3 regions of the Promicromonospora xylanilytica genome follow, and region 3 is predicted to be linked to each of the others. Evidence: predicted binding sites of a transcription regulator. Region 3 holds the regulator's gene; each other region holds the start of a gene.
The links. The regulator HrcA, encoded in region 3, represses chaperone genes, less so after heat shock. The targets are predictions, from matches to a motif close to TTNGCACTCGNNNNNNNCGAGTGCNAA.
Positions count from the first base shown of each region.

Region 1: groL (chaperonin GroEL) is a predicted target of HrcA. The motif match lies at 2,391-2,417, and genes of this name have one in related genera.
Region 2: ACYVK7_RS08775 (Hsp20/alpha crystallin family protein) is a predicted target of HrcA. The motif match lies at 2,020-2,046, and genes of this name have one in related genera.

Region 1 covers NZ_BAAGRP010000003.1:246,087-250,252, forward strand. Annotated here, with positions in the region: gene ACYVK7_RS04770 (LytR C-terminal domain-containing protein) at 1-53, shown strand, start outside; gene ACYVK7_RS04775 (cold-shock protein) at 378-581, shown strand; gene ACYVK7_RS04780 (phytoene desaturase family protein) at 840-2,357, shown strand; gene groL (chaperonin GroEL) at 2,566-4,166, shown strand, end outside.
Region 2 covers NZ_BAAGRP010000007.1:208,834-212,999, reverse strand. Annotated here, with positions in the region: gene ACYVK7_RS08785 (zinc-dependent alcohol dehydrogenase) at 1-676, shown strand, start outside; gene ACYVK7_RS08780 (SDR family oxidoreductase) at 673-1,428, shown strand; gene ACYVK7_RS08775 (Hsp20/alpha crystallin family protein) at 1,472-1,927, opposite strand; gene ACYVK7_RS08770 (hypothetical protein) at 2,153-2,374, shown strand; gene ACYVK7_RS08765 (GNAT family N-acetyltransferase) at 2,465-2,938, shown strand; gene ACYVK7_RS08760 (glycoside hydrolase family 76 protein) at 3,191-4,166, shown strand, end outside.
Region 3 covers NZ_BAAGRP010000004.1:184,250-188,415, forward strand. Annotated here, with positions in the region: gene ACYVK7_RS05795 (16S rRNA (uracil(1498)-N(3))-methyltransferase) at 1-690, opposite strand, end outside; gene dnaJ (molecular chaperone DnaJ) at 701-1,822, opposite strand; gene hrcA (heat-inducible transcriptional repressor HrcA) at 1,863-2,882, opposite strand; gene ACYVK7_RS05810 (hypothetical protein) at 3,233-3,412, shown strand; gene ACYVK7_RS05815 (ATP-binding protein) at 3,535-4,166, shown strand, end outside.

The DNA.
Region 1 (4,166 bases), on a different contig from region 3:
CGCACCCGACCGAGGCCGTCCAGGTCTTCATGGCGACACCGTCTGCCGGCTGATCGAACCTGATCGTCGCCGGGGGCTCAGAGCCCCCGGCCGCGTGCCTGACCGAGAGCCGACGGCAGTGCCGACGTCGGCTTTCGGTCAACATTCGGGCGGCTGCCGCCCGGGACCCGCCGTGGACGAAATGTCCACCGGTTCCGTACCACCATGCTGATATTCGCCTGCGCCGACCCCCGCACAAGCCTCTGACCTGCACGTTCGCCTTCCGCTGAATGCCTCATAGCGGACATAGAGGCTTCCCTGGTGTGAGCCGGACCACTAGGCTCGAACCACCACGGGTCGACCGAGTGTCCCGTGCAGAGGTACAAGGAGAACTACGCATGGCCCAGGGCACCGTCAAGTGGTTCAACGCCGAGAAGGGGTATGGCTTCATCACCCCCGACGCCGGCGGCCAGGACCTTTTTGTTCACTACAGTGCGATCCAGACCGATGGCTACCGGACTCTCGATGAGGGTCAGCCGGTCGAATACGAGGTGGGGCAGGGACAGAAGGGTCCGCAGGCGGAGCAGGTTCGTCCAGCCTGACATCGATGGGACGACGGGTGGGAAGGGCCCGCCCGTCGCCCGCCCCCCAAGGATGCCGGGACCCAGACCCTGGCGTCCGATCTGGATGGTCGACGACGACCCGCGTCGCAGTGTCGGACGACGATGCCCGACCTCACGAGCAGCCGCCCCGTACCGCGGTTGCTCGGCCCGACTGCTCGCCCCACGTGCTGACCCTGACTGCCGAACGGACCCCCGCCGTATCGGCCGTCCTCTGCCGGACCGTGATTCGATGGGGGAGTGACCCTGCTCGACGCGGTGGTGGTGGGTTCAGGACCCAACGGCCTGGCGGCCGCGGTCACGCTCGCGCGCGCGGGCATGGGGGTCCGGGTCCTGGAGGCCCAGCCGACGATCGGTGGCGGTGCACGCACGGTCACGGTCCCCGAGCTGGCCGACGACATGCTGTTCGATCTCTGCTCCGCCGTGCACCCCATGGCCTGGGCGTCCCCGTTCTTCCGGGCCTTCGACCTGCCGGCCCACGGTGTCGAGCTGATCGCGCCGGACGTGGCCTACGCGCAGCCGCTCGACGGCGGCAGGGCCGGCCTCGCCTACCGCGACCTCGCCCGGACCGCTGAACGCCTGGGGCCCGACGGGGAGGCCTGGCGCGACCTGCTGGGCCCGCTCGCCGCCGACTGGCGCCAGGTGACGGCGCTCGCCATGGGCGACAAGCGGACCGTGCGCGGCATGCTGGACGGGACGGGCTCCGGCGAGCACGCCCTGACGGTCTCGGGCCTCGCCTCCATGATCCGGCCCGGCCTGCGGTTCGGCGCGGCCCTCCTCGAGCAGGGCGGCCCGCGGTGGGACCGGCGCTTTCTCACCGACGAGGCCAAGGCGCTGCTCACCGGGGTCGCTGCGCACAACATCACACCGCTCCCCTCGCTCGCGGGCGCGGGGACGGCCCTGCTCCTGGCTGCACTGGCGCACACCGAGGGCGGGTGGGCGATCCCCCTGGGCGGCTCTCAGGCCATTACCAACGCGATGGTCCGCGACCTGGAGCGGCACGGGGGCACCGTGGAGACCGGTCACCGGGTCGAGAGCTGGTCGGACCTCCCGCCGGCCCGTGCCGTCCTCTTCGACACGACGCCCAGGACGCTGCTCCGCGTCGCGGGGGACCGGATCCGTCCGTCGCGCAGGGCGGCGCTGGCCCGGTTCCGGTACGGGAACGCGGCGGCCAAGGTCGACTTCGTCCTCGACGGCCCGGTCCCGTGGCAGGTGCCCGACGTCGGCAGGGCCTCGACCGTGCATCTCGGCGGCACGCGCGCCGAGATGGTGATCGCCGAGGACGCCGTCGCGCACGGGCGCCACGCCGACCGGCCGGTCGTGCTGGTCAGCGACCCGAGCGTCGCCGACCCGGGCCGGACGCGCGGCTCGCGCCGCCCCCTGTGGGCCTACGCCCACGTCCCGGCGGGCTCGACGCAGGACGTCACCGAGGCCGTCACCCGGCAGATCGAACGCTTCGCGCCGGGATTCCGCGACGTCGTCGTCGGCTCGCGGTGCCTGCCCGCCGCGCGGCTGGAGCACCACAACGAGAACTACCCCGGGGGTGACATCTCGGCCGGGGCCGCCACCATGTGGCAGCTCGTCGCACGTCCCACTCCCGCGCTGAACCCCTATCAGATCGCTGAGGGCGTATACCTCTGCTCGGCGTCGACGCCGCCCGGTCCCGGCGTGCACGGCATGGGCGGCTGGCACGCCGCCCGCCGCGCGCTGCTGCGGGAGTTCGACGTACGGCACGCTCCCGGCCTGGTGCCGGGATAGGCCTCCCGCGGGTTTCGCCCGGAGGATACGCGCCTTGCACTCTCATGGCTCGAGTGCCAATAATGTCTTAGCACTCTCCGTCCGAGAGTGACAGCAGGGTCGAATGGTGAGGCCTCCTGTCGCGGCGAGACATGATCGCCGGGGTGGTAGGCCGTCCGTCGCGGGCACCGGCCGGCCTGGACAAGCCACCAGCGGAGGATTCATCCCCATGGCCAAGATCATCGCTTTCGACGAGGAAGCTCGTCGGAGCATGGAGCGCGGGCTCAACCAGCTCGCCGACACCGTGAAGGTCACGCTCGGCCCCAAGGGCCGCAACGTCGTTCTTGACAAGAAGTGGGGCGCCCCCACGATCACGAACGACGGTGTCTCCATCGCCAAGGAGATCGACCTCGACGACCCGTACGAGCGGATCGGTGCGGAGCTCGTCAAGGAGGTCGCCAAGAAGACGGACGACGTCGCGGGTGACGGCACCACCACCGCCACCGTGCTCGCCCAGGCGCTCGTGAAGGAGGGCCTGCGCGTCGTTGCCGCCGGTGCCAACCCGATCGCCATCAAGCGCGGCATCGAGAAGGCCACCGAGGCGGTCACCGAGCAGCTGCTGAACGCTGCCAAGGAGATCGAGACCAAGGAAGAGATCGCTGCCACGGCCGCCATCTCGGCCGGTGACCCGGCGATCGGCGAGCTCATCGCCGAGGCCCTCGACAAGGTGGGCAAGGAAGGCGTCATCACCGTCGAGGAGTCGAACACGTTCGGCCTCGAGCTCGAGCTCACCGAGGGCATGCGCTTCGACAAGGGCTTCCTCGCCCGTTACTTCGAGACGGACCCCGAGCGCCAGGAGGCCGTGCTCGAGGACCCGTACGTCCTGATCGTCGAGTCGAAGATCTCGAACGTCAAGGACATGCTGCCGCTGCTCGACCAGGTCATGAAGTCGGGCAAGTCGCTCCTCATCATCGCCGAGGACGTCGAGGGCGAGGCCCTGGCGACCCTGGTGCTGAACAAGATCCGTGGCACCTTCAAGTCCGTCGCCGTCAAGGCGCCGGGCTTCGGTGACCGCCGCAAGGCCATGCTGCAGGACATCGCGATCCTCACCGGCGGCCAGGTCATCACCGAGACGGTGGGCCTCAAGCTGGAGAACGCGACGCTCGAGGAGCTCGGCCAGGCGCGCAAGGTCGTCGTCACCAAGGACGAGACCACGATCGTCGAGGGTGCCGGCGACGCCGACCTCATCGCCGGTCGCGTGAACCAGATCCGCAGCGAGATCGACAAGTCCGACTCGGACTACGACCGCGAGAAGCTGCAGGAGCGCCTCGCCAAGCTGGCCGGCGGCGTCGCCGTCATCAAGGCCGGTGCGGCCACCGAGGTGGAGCTCAAGGAGCGCAAGCACCGCATCGAGGACGCCGTTCGCAACGCGAAGGCCGCCGTCGAGGAGGGCATCGTCGCCGGTGGTGGCGTGGCTCTCATCCAGGCCGGTGCCATCGCGTTCGCCAAGCTCGAGCTCGAGGGCGACGAGGCGATCGGTGCGGGCATCGTCCGTGCCGCGATCGACTCCCCGCTCAAGCAGATCGCCCTGAACGCCGGCCTCGAGGGCGGCGTCGTGGCGGAGAAGGTGCGCAACCTCCCCTCCGGTCAGGGCCTGAACGCCGCGACCGGTGTGTACGAGGACCTGCTCGCCGCCGGCGTGAACGACCCGGTCAAGGTGACGCGCTCCGCGCTGCAGAACGCCTCGTCGATCGCCGCGCTGTTCCTCACCACCGAGGCCGTCGTCGCCGACAAGCCGGAGCCCGCGGGCGCCCCGGCCGGCGACCCGTC
Region 2 (4,166 bases), on a different contig from region 3:
CTACGTCGCACTGCCGCCCGAGGTGCTGCACGAGGTGCCCGCCGGCGTCGACCCCCGCACGGCGGCGCTCGCCGAGCCGCTCGCCGTGGCCGTGCACGCCGTGGACCGGTCCGGCATGCAGGCCGGCGACACCGTCGCCGTGTTCGGCGCGGGCCCGATCGGGATCCTCACCGCGCTCGTGGCACGCCGCGCCGGAGCGGGCCGGGTCGTCATCACCGAGCCCAGCCCCTGGCGCCGCGAGGTCGCCGCCGGCATGGGATTCACCACCGTCCCGGACGGCTCGACCATGACCGAGGTGCTGCACGAGCTCACCGGCGGCGAGGGCGCCGACACCACGTTCGACTCCGCGGCCCACCCGACCGTGACCGCCGAGCTCACCGCCGCCACCCGCGTGCTCGGCCGCATCGTGATCGTCGGCGTCTACAAGCAGCCCGTCCCGCTCGACCTCCAGGCGGTCTGCTTCAAGGAGCAGTCGGTGGTCGGCGTCCGGGTCTACACGTCACAGGACGTCGCAGCGGCCATCGACCTCATCGCCACCGGCGACCTCGACCTCGACCGGTTCCCGACCACGGCGTTCGACCTCGCGGACGTCGGCGCCGCGTTCGACGCCGCGACATCGGGCCAGGACACGCTCAAGGTCCTGGTCACCCCGCTGCCCGGAAAGGCTGACGCATGACCAACCCGTTCGACCTCACCGGGAGGACCGCCGTCGTGACCGGAGGCGGGCGCGGGCTCGGCCGCGGCATCTCCGAGTCGCTGCTCGGCGCCGGGGCAGACGTCGTCGTGCTCGCCCGCAGCCCGCTCCCGGACGACCTCGTCGAGCACGCGGCCACGCTGGGCCGGCGGATCGACCACCACCCGATCGACCTCGCCGACTCCGACGCCGTCGCCGCGACCGCCGACGCGGTGCTCGCCGACCGCCGCGTCGACATCCTCGTGAACAACGCCGGGACGCAGGACCGCTACCCGGCCGCCGACTTCCCCCTCGCGGCATGGGACCAGGTGCTCGACGTCAACCTGCGCTCCGTGTTCCAGCTCTGCCAGCTGTTCGGGCGGCCGATGCTCGAGCGCGGCGACGGCAGGATCGTCAACCTGGCGTCCCTGCTGTCGTTCCAGGGCGGGCTGACCGTCCCCGCGTACGCGGCCAGCAAGGGCGCCGTCGCACAGCTCACCAAGGCACTCTGCAACGAGTGGGCGGCCAAGGGCGTCAATGTCAACGCCGTGGCCCCCGGCTACATGGCGACCGAGATGAACACCGCGCTGCTCGACGACCCGGTGCGCCGCGAGCAGCTGCTGGTCCGCATCCCCGCCGGGCGCTGGGGCCAGCCGGAGGACATCGGCGACGTCGTCGTCTTCCTCGCGTCCCGTGCCGCGACGTACGTGCACGGCCAGGTCCTCGCCGTCGACGGCGGCTGGCTGGCCCGGTAGGACGCCCGGGCCACCGCGGTGGCCCGGGCGTTCCTGCCGCGGATCAGGACTCGATCGTCTGCCGGCTCTCGGACGTGTCCTGGCCGATCGGGGTCGAGCCGGCGCTGTGCGCCACCTCGATCCTGCGCGGCCGTGCCTCCTCGCTGACCGGGATGGTCAGCACCAGCACACCGTCGGTGTACGAGGCCGAGATGCTGTCGAGAGCGAGGCCACGACCGACGGTGAGCTGCCGCGCGAAAGTACCCGCCGGCCGCTCGTGCACCAGCCACTGGGCGTCGGCGTCCGAGCGCTGCGTGCGCTCGGCGCGGACCGTGAGCGTCCGGTCCTCGACCGAGACGTCGATGGTGCCGGGGTCGACGCCGGGGAGGTCCATCGACAGGACGTAGTGGTCACCCGTGCGGAACAGGTCCATCGGCATGCCGCCGGACTGGCGTGCGTTGCCGGCGAACGAGCTGAAGAGCCGGTCCATCTCCCGGACCGGGTCCCAGTAGGTAGCCATCGCACATCACCTCCTACGACGATGCGGCCCTGGCCCCTCCAGGGCCGCGGCGATCGGCGACGGCTCGGCCGCCGCCTGGCTACACCCATATTCTGGCACTCGGACGTCGAGAGTGCCAAGACCCGGAGCGGCACGTCGCGACCCGGACGAAATCATCCTGACGGCGGGCCAAGATCATTCGTAGGGCTGATGCCCCCGCCAGGCCGGCCCGCGTACGTTCGACACATGCCAGAACTTCGACGCATGCCAGAAGACAGCGGAGAGCGCCCGGGCTGGAACTGGGGCGCGGGCATCGCGCTCGGGATCGCCCTCGGGGTCTCCATGGGCATCGCGACGAACAGCTGGATCCTCGGCATCGCACTCGGCGCGGCCCTCGGGACGGCGCTCGCGGCGGCCATGCGACCCCATGGAGGCCAGGACGAGGGTGAGGACACGCCTGGGCCCTGAACGGGGCACACCCCGCGGACCTGTGTCGGACTTGTACGTGTTGTGCGATTTTCGCCGACACGGCGCGCCCGGCCCCATACGGTGGCGAACGTGACCACTCCAGAGGCTATGACGACGACCGTCGCGGAAGAGCCGTGGGACAGCGCGGACGGTGTGCGGCTGCGCGGCGCCATGGCAGCCGAGCTTGCCGCCCGCTACAAGATTCCCGACCAGGAGACCGACAAGCCGGCCGCGGAGACCGTCAGCGTGTTCCTGGTCGCGCGCGACCAGGAGGGCAGGGCGATCGGCTGCGGCGCCCTCCGCGTGCTGGAGGACGGCACGGGCGAGATCAAGCGGATGTATGTGGACCCGGAAGCGCGCGGCACCGGGGCGGCCACGAGCGTCCTACGCGCGCTGGAGGACCACGCCCGGCAGCGTGACGTCGACACGATCGTGCTCTCGACCGGCACCAAGCAGCCCGACGCGATCCGGTTCTACGAGCGCGAGGGGTACGAGCTGTTCGACGGCTACGCGCCGTACGTCGGGCACCCGATGGCGCGGTGCTTCACCCGGCGGCTCGGGTAGGTGCGGGACAGGGCTCGTTCCGAGGCGCGGTCAACCGATTGACCGGTTCTGTCCGTGTCGCTTAGCCTGGCCGCCGGGCGTTCAGGACGCTGCGTACGGATCCGGGTCGAAGGAGACCTCGTGAGGCTGCGCCTGACCACCACGCTGTCCAGCGCCGAGCATGCCCTGATCTTCGCGCGCTGAAATGACAGCGCTGACATCCGGCGTCGTCGAACGGGTAGACGGCCGCACCACCGAACGAAGGAGCGAACGATGAGGTTCACCAGAGTTGCCGCTACGGTCGGCGCGCTTGCCTGCGCACTGGGGGCGGCGGCCCCCGCCGGCGCGCAGAACGGTGGCGCCCCCGAGGTGTCGCAGCGTACGCAGGTGCAGCGGGCAGTCGCGTCGTACGACGCGATGCAGGACTACATGGCCGCGGACGACGGCTCCGGCCTCTACCGGGAGCGGTACCCGAGCGGGGCCGAGGACCGTGCCTACTCGTTCGAGTGGCCGCACTCCCAGGCGCACGTCGCGACGCTCGACCTCACCGGGCTGCCCGGGGCGCTGGGTCGGTCGTTCGAGGACGACCTCGCGGACGACGCGCGCGGGCAGGAGCACTTCTGGAACGCTGACGGCGGCACCACCGGGCTGCCCGGCTACGACTCGTACCCGCGGGCGCCGTACGGCGGTGGCGGCGACATGTTCTACGACGACAACGAGTGGGTCGCCCTCGCCAAGGTGCAGCAGCACCTGGCGACCGGCGACGAGGCGGCGCTGCGGCGTGCCGAGGAGATCTTCGAGCTCGTGGTCTCCGGATGGGACACCGACTCGTCGCACCCTGCCCCCGGCGGCGTCTTCTGGACCCAGGCCGACTGGAGCACCGACCGCAACACCGTCTCCACGATGCCCGGCGCGCAGCTCGCCACCCGCCTGTACATGATCACGGGGGAGGAGCACTACCTCGACTGGGCGCTGCGGATGGTGGGATGGACCGACGAGCACCTGCTCGCGCCGAACGGTCTCTACTGGGACAACATCAAGCTCGACGGGTCCATCGACCGCACGCAGTGGTCGTACAACCAGGGCGTCCCCGTGGGCACCTACACCCTGCTGTACGAGGCGACGGGCGACGAGCGCTACCTGGAGAAGGCGGAGGCGATCGCGGCGGCGTCCTACAACTACTACGTCACCGAGGGGCGGCTGGGCGGCCAGCCGATGTTCTTCAACTCCATCTGGTTCAAGAACCTCC
Region 3 (4,166 bases):
GCCCAGCCGCGCGGTGACCGCGCCCGCCTCGGTCAGCACCGCGACCTCACCCTCGGAGATCCCGCCCTCCGGTCCGACGACGACGAGCACCTCGCCGGCGTCGGGCAGCGGCACGGCCGCGAGGGCCGAGGTCGCCTCCTCGTGCAGCACCGCCACCGTGCCGCCCGCCGCGACGACGTCACGCGTCCGGGCCGCGAGCTGCTTGGTGCTCAGCGGCACCTCGACGTCGGGGATGCGGCACCGGCGGGCCTGCTTGGTAGCGGCCCGCACGGTGCTGACCCAGCGCGCCCGCGACTTCGCTGCCCGGTCCCCGCGCCACACCACGACGGAGCGTTCCGCCTGCCACGGGATGATCGCGTCCGTGCCGACCTCGGTAGCGGCCTCGATGGCCATCTCGTCCCGGTCGCCCTTGGCGAGGGCCTGCACGAGCGTCACGACGACGGCGGGCACCGGCTCGACGTCGATCTGCTCGACCCGCAGGTGCACCTCGGCACCGTTCACCGACTCGACGACGGTCCGCAGGCGCACCCCGGCGCCGTCGACCACGTCGATCCGTTCGCCCGGGCCACGCCGCTGGACCACACCGGCGTGCCGGCCCTCGGCGCCGTCGAGCACATAGACGGAACCAGGGGCGTACTCCGACAGCGGATGGGCGGTCGACGCCTCCGCGAGAAAGACTGGCGCGCTCATGGGTGGGCGGTCAGCGCCCGCTCAGCTTGTCGCGCAGGCGCGAGAACACGCCACCGTGGACCGACGCGAGCCGCGACTCGGGCCGCTCCTCGCCGCGCAGGACCGCGAGCTGCTGCAGGAGCGCCGTCTGCTCCTCGTCGAGGGCCGTGGGTACCTGGACCTCGATGTGCACGTTGAGGTCACCACGCCCGGTCGAGTGGAGGTGCCCCACGCCGAGCCCTTTGATCGTCATGACCTGGCCGGGCTGTGTGCCGGGGCGCAGGTCGATCTCCTGGAGGCCGTCCAGCGTGTCGAGCTCGAGCACGGTGCCGAGCGCCGCCGCCGTCATCGGCACCTGGAGAGTGCAGTGCAGCTCGTCGCCACGGCGCACGAACGTGTCGTGCGCGCGCTCGCGGATCTCGACGTACAGGTCGCCGGCGGGGCCGCCGCCCGGGCCCACCTCGCCCTGCGCGGAGAGCTTGATGCGTGTGCCGGTGTCGACGCCCGCTGGCACGTTCACCGAGACGGTGCGGCGCGAACGCACGCGCCCCTCGCCGGAGCAGTCCGTGCACGGCTCAGGGATCACGGTGCCGAAACCGCCGCAGGCGGAGCACGGCTGGTTCGTCATGACCTGGCCGAGGAACGAACGGGCCACGCGCTGCACGGAGCCACGGCCGTGGCAGACGTCGCAGGTCCGCGCGGAGGTGCCCGGCCGCGCGCCGTCGCCACCACAGGTGTTGCACGCCACCGCCGTGTCCACCTGGATCTCGCGCTTGGCGCCGAAGACGGCCTCGGCGAGCTCGAGGTCGAGGCGCACCAGCGCGTCGTTGCCGCGCCGGGCGCGGGGCACCGGCCCGGCGGGCTGACCGCCGCCGAAGAACGTCTCGAAGATGTCCTGGAAGCCGAACCCGGCGCCGAAGCCGCCGCCCGCGCCGCCACCCGGCGACGTGGGGTCCACGCCCATGTCGTACTGCTGGCGCTTGTCCGGGTTGGACAGCACCTCGTAGGCGCGCGCCACGTCTTTGAACCGGTCCTCACCCACGTCACCTGCCACGTCGGGGTGCAGCTCGCGGGCCAGCTTGCGGTATGCCTTCTTGATCTGCTCGGGCGAGGCGTCGCGCGGAACACCGAGAATCTCGTAGTAGTCGGTCACAGGTCTCTCTTTGTGAGGAGGTTTGTGGAAAGTGGGGGTGTCAGCTGGGCAGTACTCGCGACAGGTAGCGCGCGACGGCGCGCACCGCGGCGATGGTGCCCGGATAGTCCATCCGGGTGGGGCCGATCGAGCTCAGGATCGCCACGGTGTCGCCGTCGGACGAGCCGTAGCCGGACGTGACCACGGAGGTCTCCGTCAGGCCGGCCAGCCGGTTCTCGTGGCCGATGCTCACGGCCACCCCGGCGTCGTCGGTCATGTCGGTGAGGAGACCGAGCAGGACCACCTGCTCCTCGAGCGCCTCGAGCACGGGCCGCAGGCCCTGCTCGAACCGCATGCTGGACCGGGCCAGGTTGGCCTGACCGGTCAGCACTATGCGTTCCTCGCTCTCCTCGCCGAGCGCGGCCGTCACGACCTCTGCCACGGCCGTGGCCAGCGCCCGGTGCTCGTCCGGCATCGCCTCGGTGACCCGCGCGAAGGCGTTGCCGATCTCCGTCAGGCGGTGGCCGGCGGCGGCCGCGTTGAACCGCGCGCGCAGCTCGCCGAGCGTCCCGTCGTCCATGCCGACGGGCACGTCGAGGAAGCGCTGCTCCACCCGACCCGTGTCCGTGATGACGACGACGAGCAGCCGACCCTCCGCCGTGGGCACCAGCTCCAGGTGTCGCAGCCCCGAACGGCGCAGCGACGGGTACTGCACCACGGCGACCTGGCCGGTCAGCTGGGCGATGAGCCGCCCGGCACGTGCCACGACGTCGTCCAGGTCGACCGCCTCGGAGAGGAACGTCTCGATGGCACGCTTCTGCGGCACGGTCAGCGGCCGCACCTCGGCGAGCTGGTCCACGAACAGGCGGTAGCCCTTGTCCGTGGGGATGCGGCCGGCCGAGGTGTGCGGCTGGGCGATGAGCCCGGCCTCCTCGAGCGCCGCCATGTCGTTGCGCACGGTGGCCGGAGAGACGCCGAGCCGGTGCCGCTCGGTGAGTATGCGGGATCCGACGGGCTCCCGTGTCCGGACATAGTCCTCCACGATCGCTCGCAAGACATCGAGCCTGCGTTCCTCGCTCACCGCGCTCACCTCCGTCCCAGGTAGAACGTCCGGGACCTGCACCCGGGTTCCGGCCCGCTCTCCAGCACTCTCGCCGACCGAGTGCCAATCCTACGCGGCACACGCCAGGGGCCAAGTCCCCGTCCCGCCAGTGGACCGTCAGGCAGGGATCTTAGGCGCGGTACGCCCGGCCTGACCTGCGCCTTGGCCCGTTCGCGCGGGGCGTATAGGTCGATGACTTAGACGGGCGGGCACCGCCCCCCCGAACCCGCACCGAAAGATGCGGCGACCGCCCGATCCGGACGGGCTACCTCAGCGACGAACCTGGAATCACTGCCGGCGAGGGACCGGCTTCGACCAGGAGGCACACCATGTTCGGCTTCACCGACTACGCCGAGTACCGCAGGAACGAGCAGGAGATCGACCGCCGGGCGGAGCAGTCGCGGGTGGCCCGTGAGCTCGCCGCCCGCCGGGAGGCGGCCGCACGGCGCGCCGGCGACCGGACGCGCCGGGCCACGGACGCCGAACCGGTCCGTCCGCGCGTCGCCTGACGCCACCGCCCTCGTGCGGGACGACCGTGACCAGCGACCGTGACCAGCGACCATGACCATGACCATGACCAGCGACGATGAGCAGCGGACCGACGACAGGACCGGCATGGGACGATGAGCCCATGCCGGTCATCCGTGCGCGCCTGGTCGGGCGCACCAGCGAGCTCGAGACACTACGGCAGGCCCTCGAAGCGGTCCGCGCGGGCGCCGGCCGCACCGTCGTGGTCGCGGGCGAGGCGGGCATCGGCAAGACCCGGCTCGTCGACGAGGTGACGTCCGACGCCGACGGCTTCCTCGTCCTGTCCGGGCAGTGCTCCGACTCCGGCTCCGGCCCGGTCCCCCACGCCGCCCCGGGCGGCCTGCTCGCCGGGATCGTCGCGACCCTCGGACCGGAGGCCACCGTCGAGGCGGCAGGCCCCGCGGCCGGGGCGCTCTCCGCGGTCGCACCACAGCTCGTCGTCCCGAGTACCGACGCCGGCGCGGACCGCCTGCCCGAGGTGCTCGCCGACCTGCTCGCCCGGACCTCTGCCGGCCGCCCCGTCGTCGCCGTCGTCGAGGACCTGCACTGGTCCGACGACGTCACCCGCGCACTGGTCGTGCGCCTGGCCCGCGCCGCGCCCCCCGGCCTGCTGCTCCTCCTCACCTACCGCAGAGACGACGTCGGCCGCGCCCACCCGCTGCGCACCGTCATGACGGAGCTCGACCGTGCCAGGCTCGCCACCCGGCTCGACCTGCGCCGCCTGGGCCAGGACGA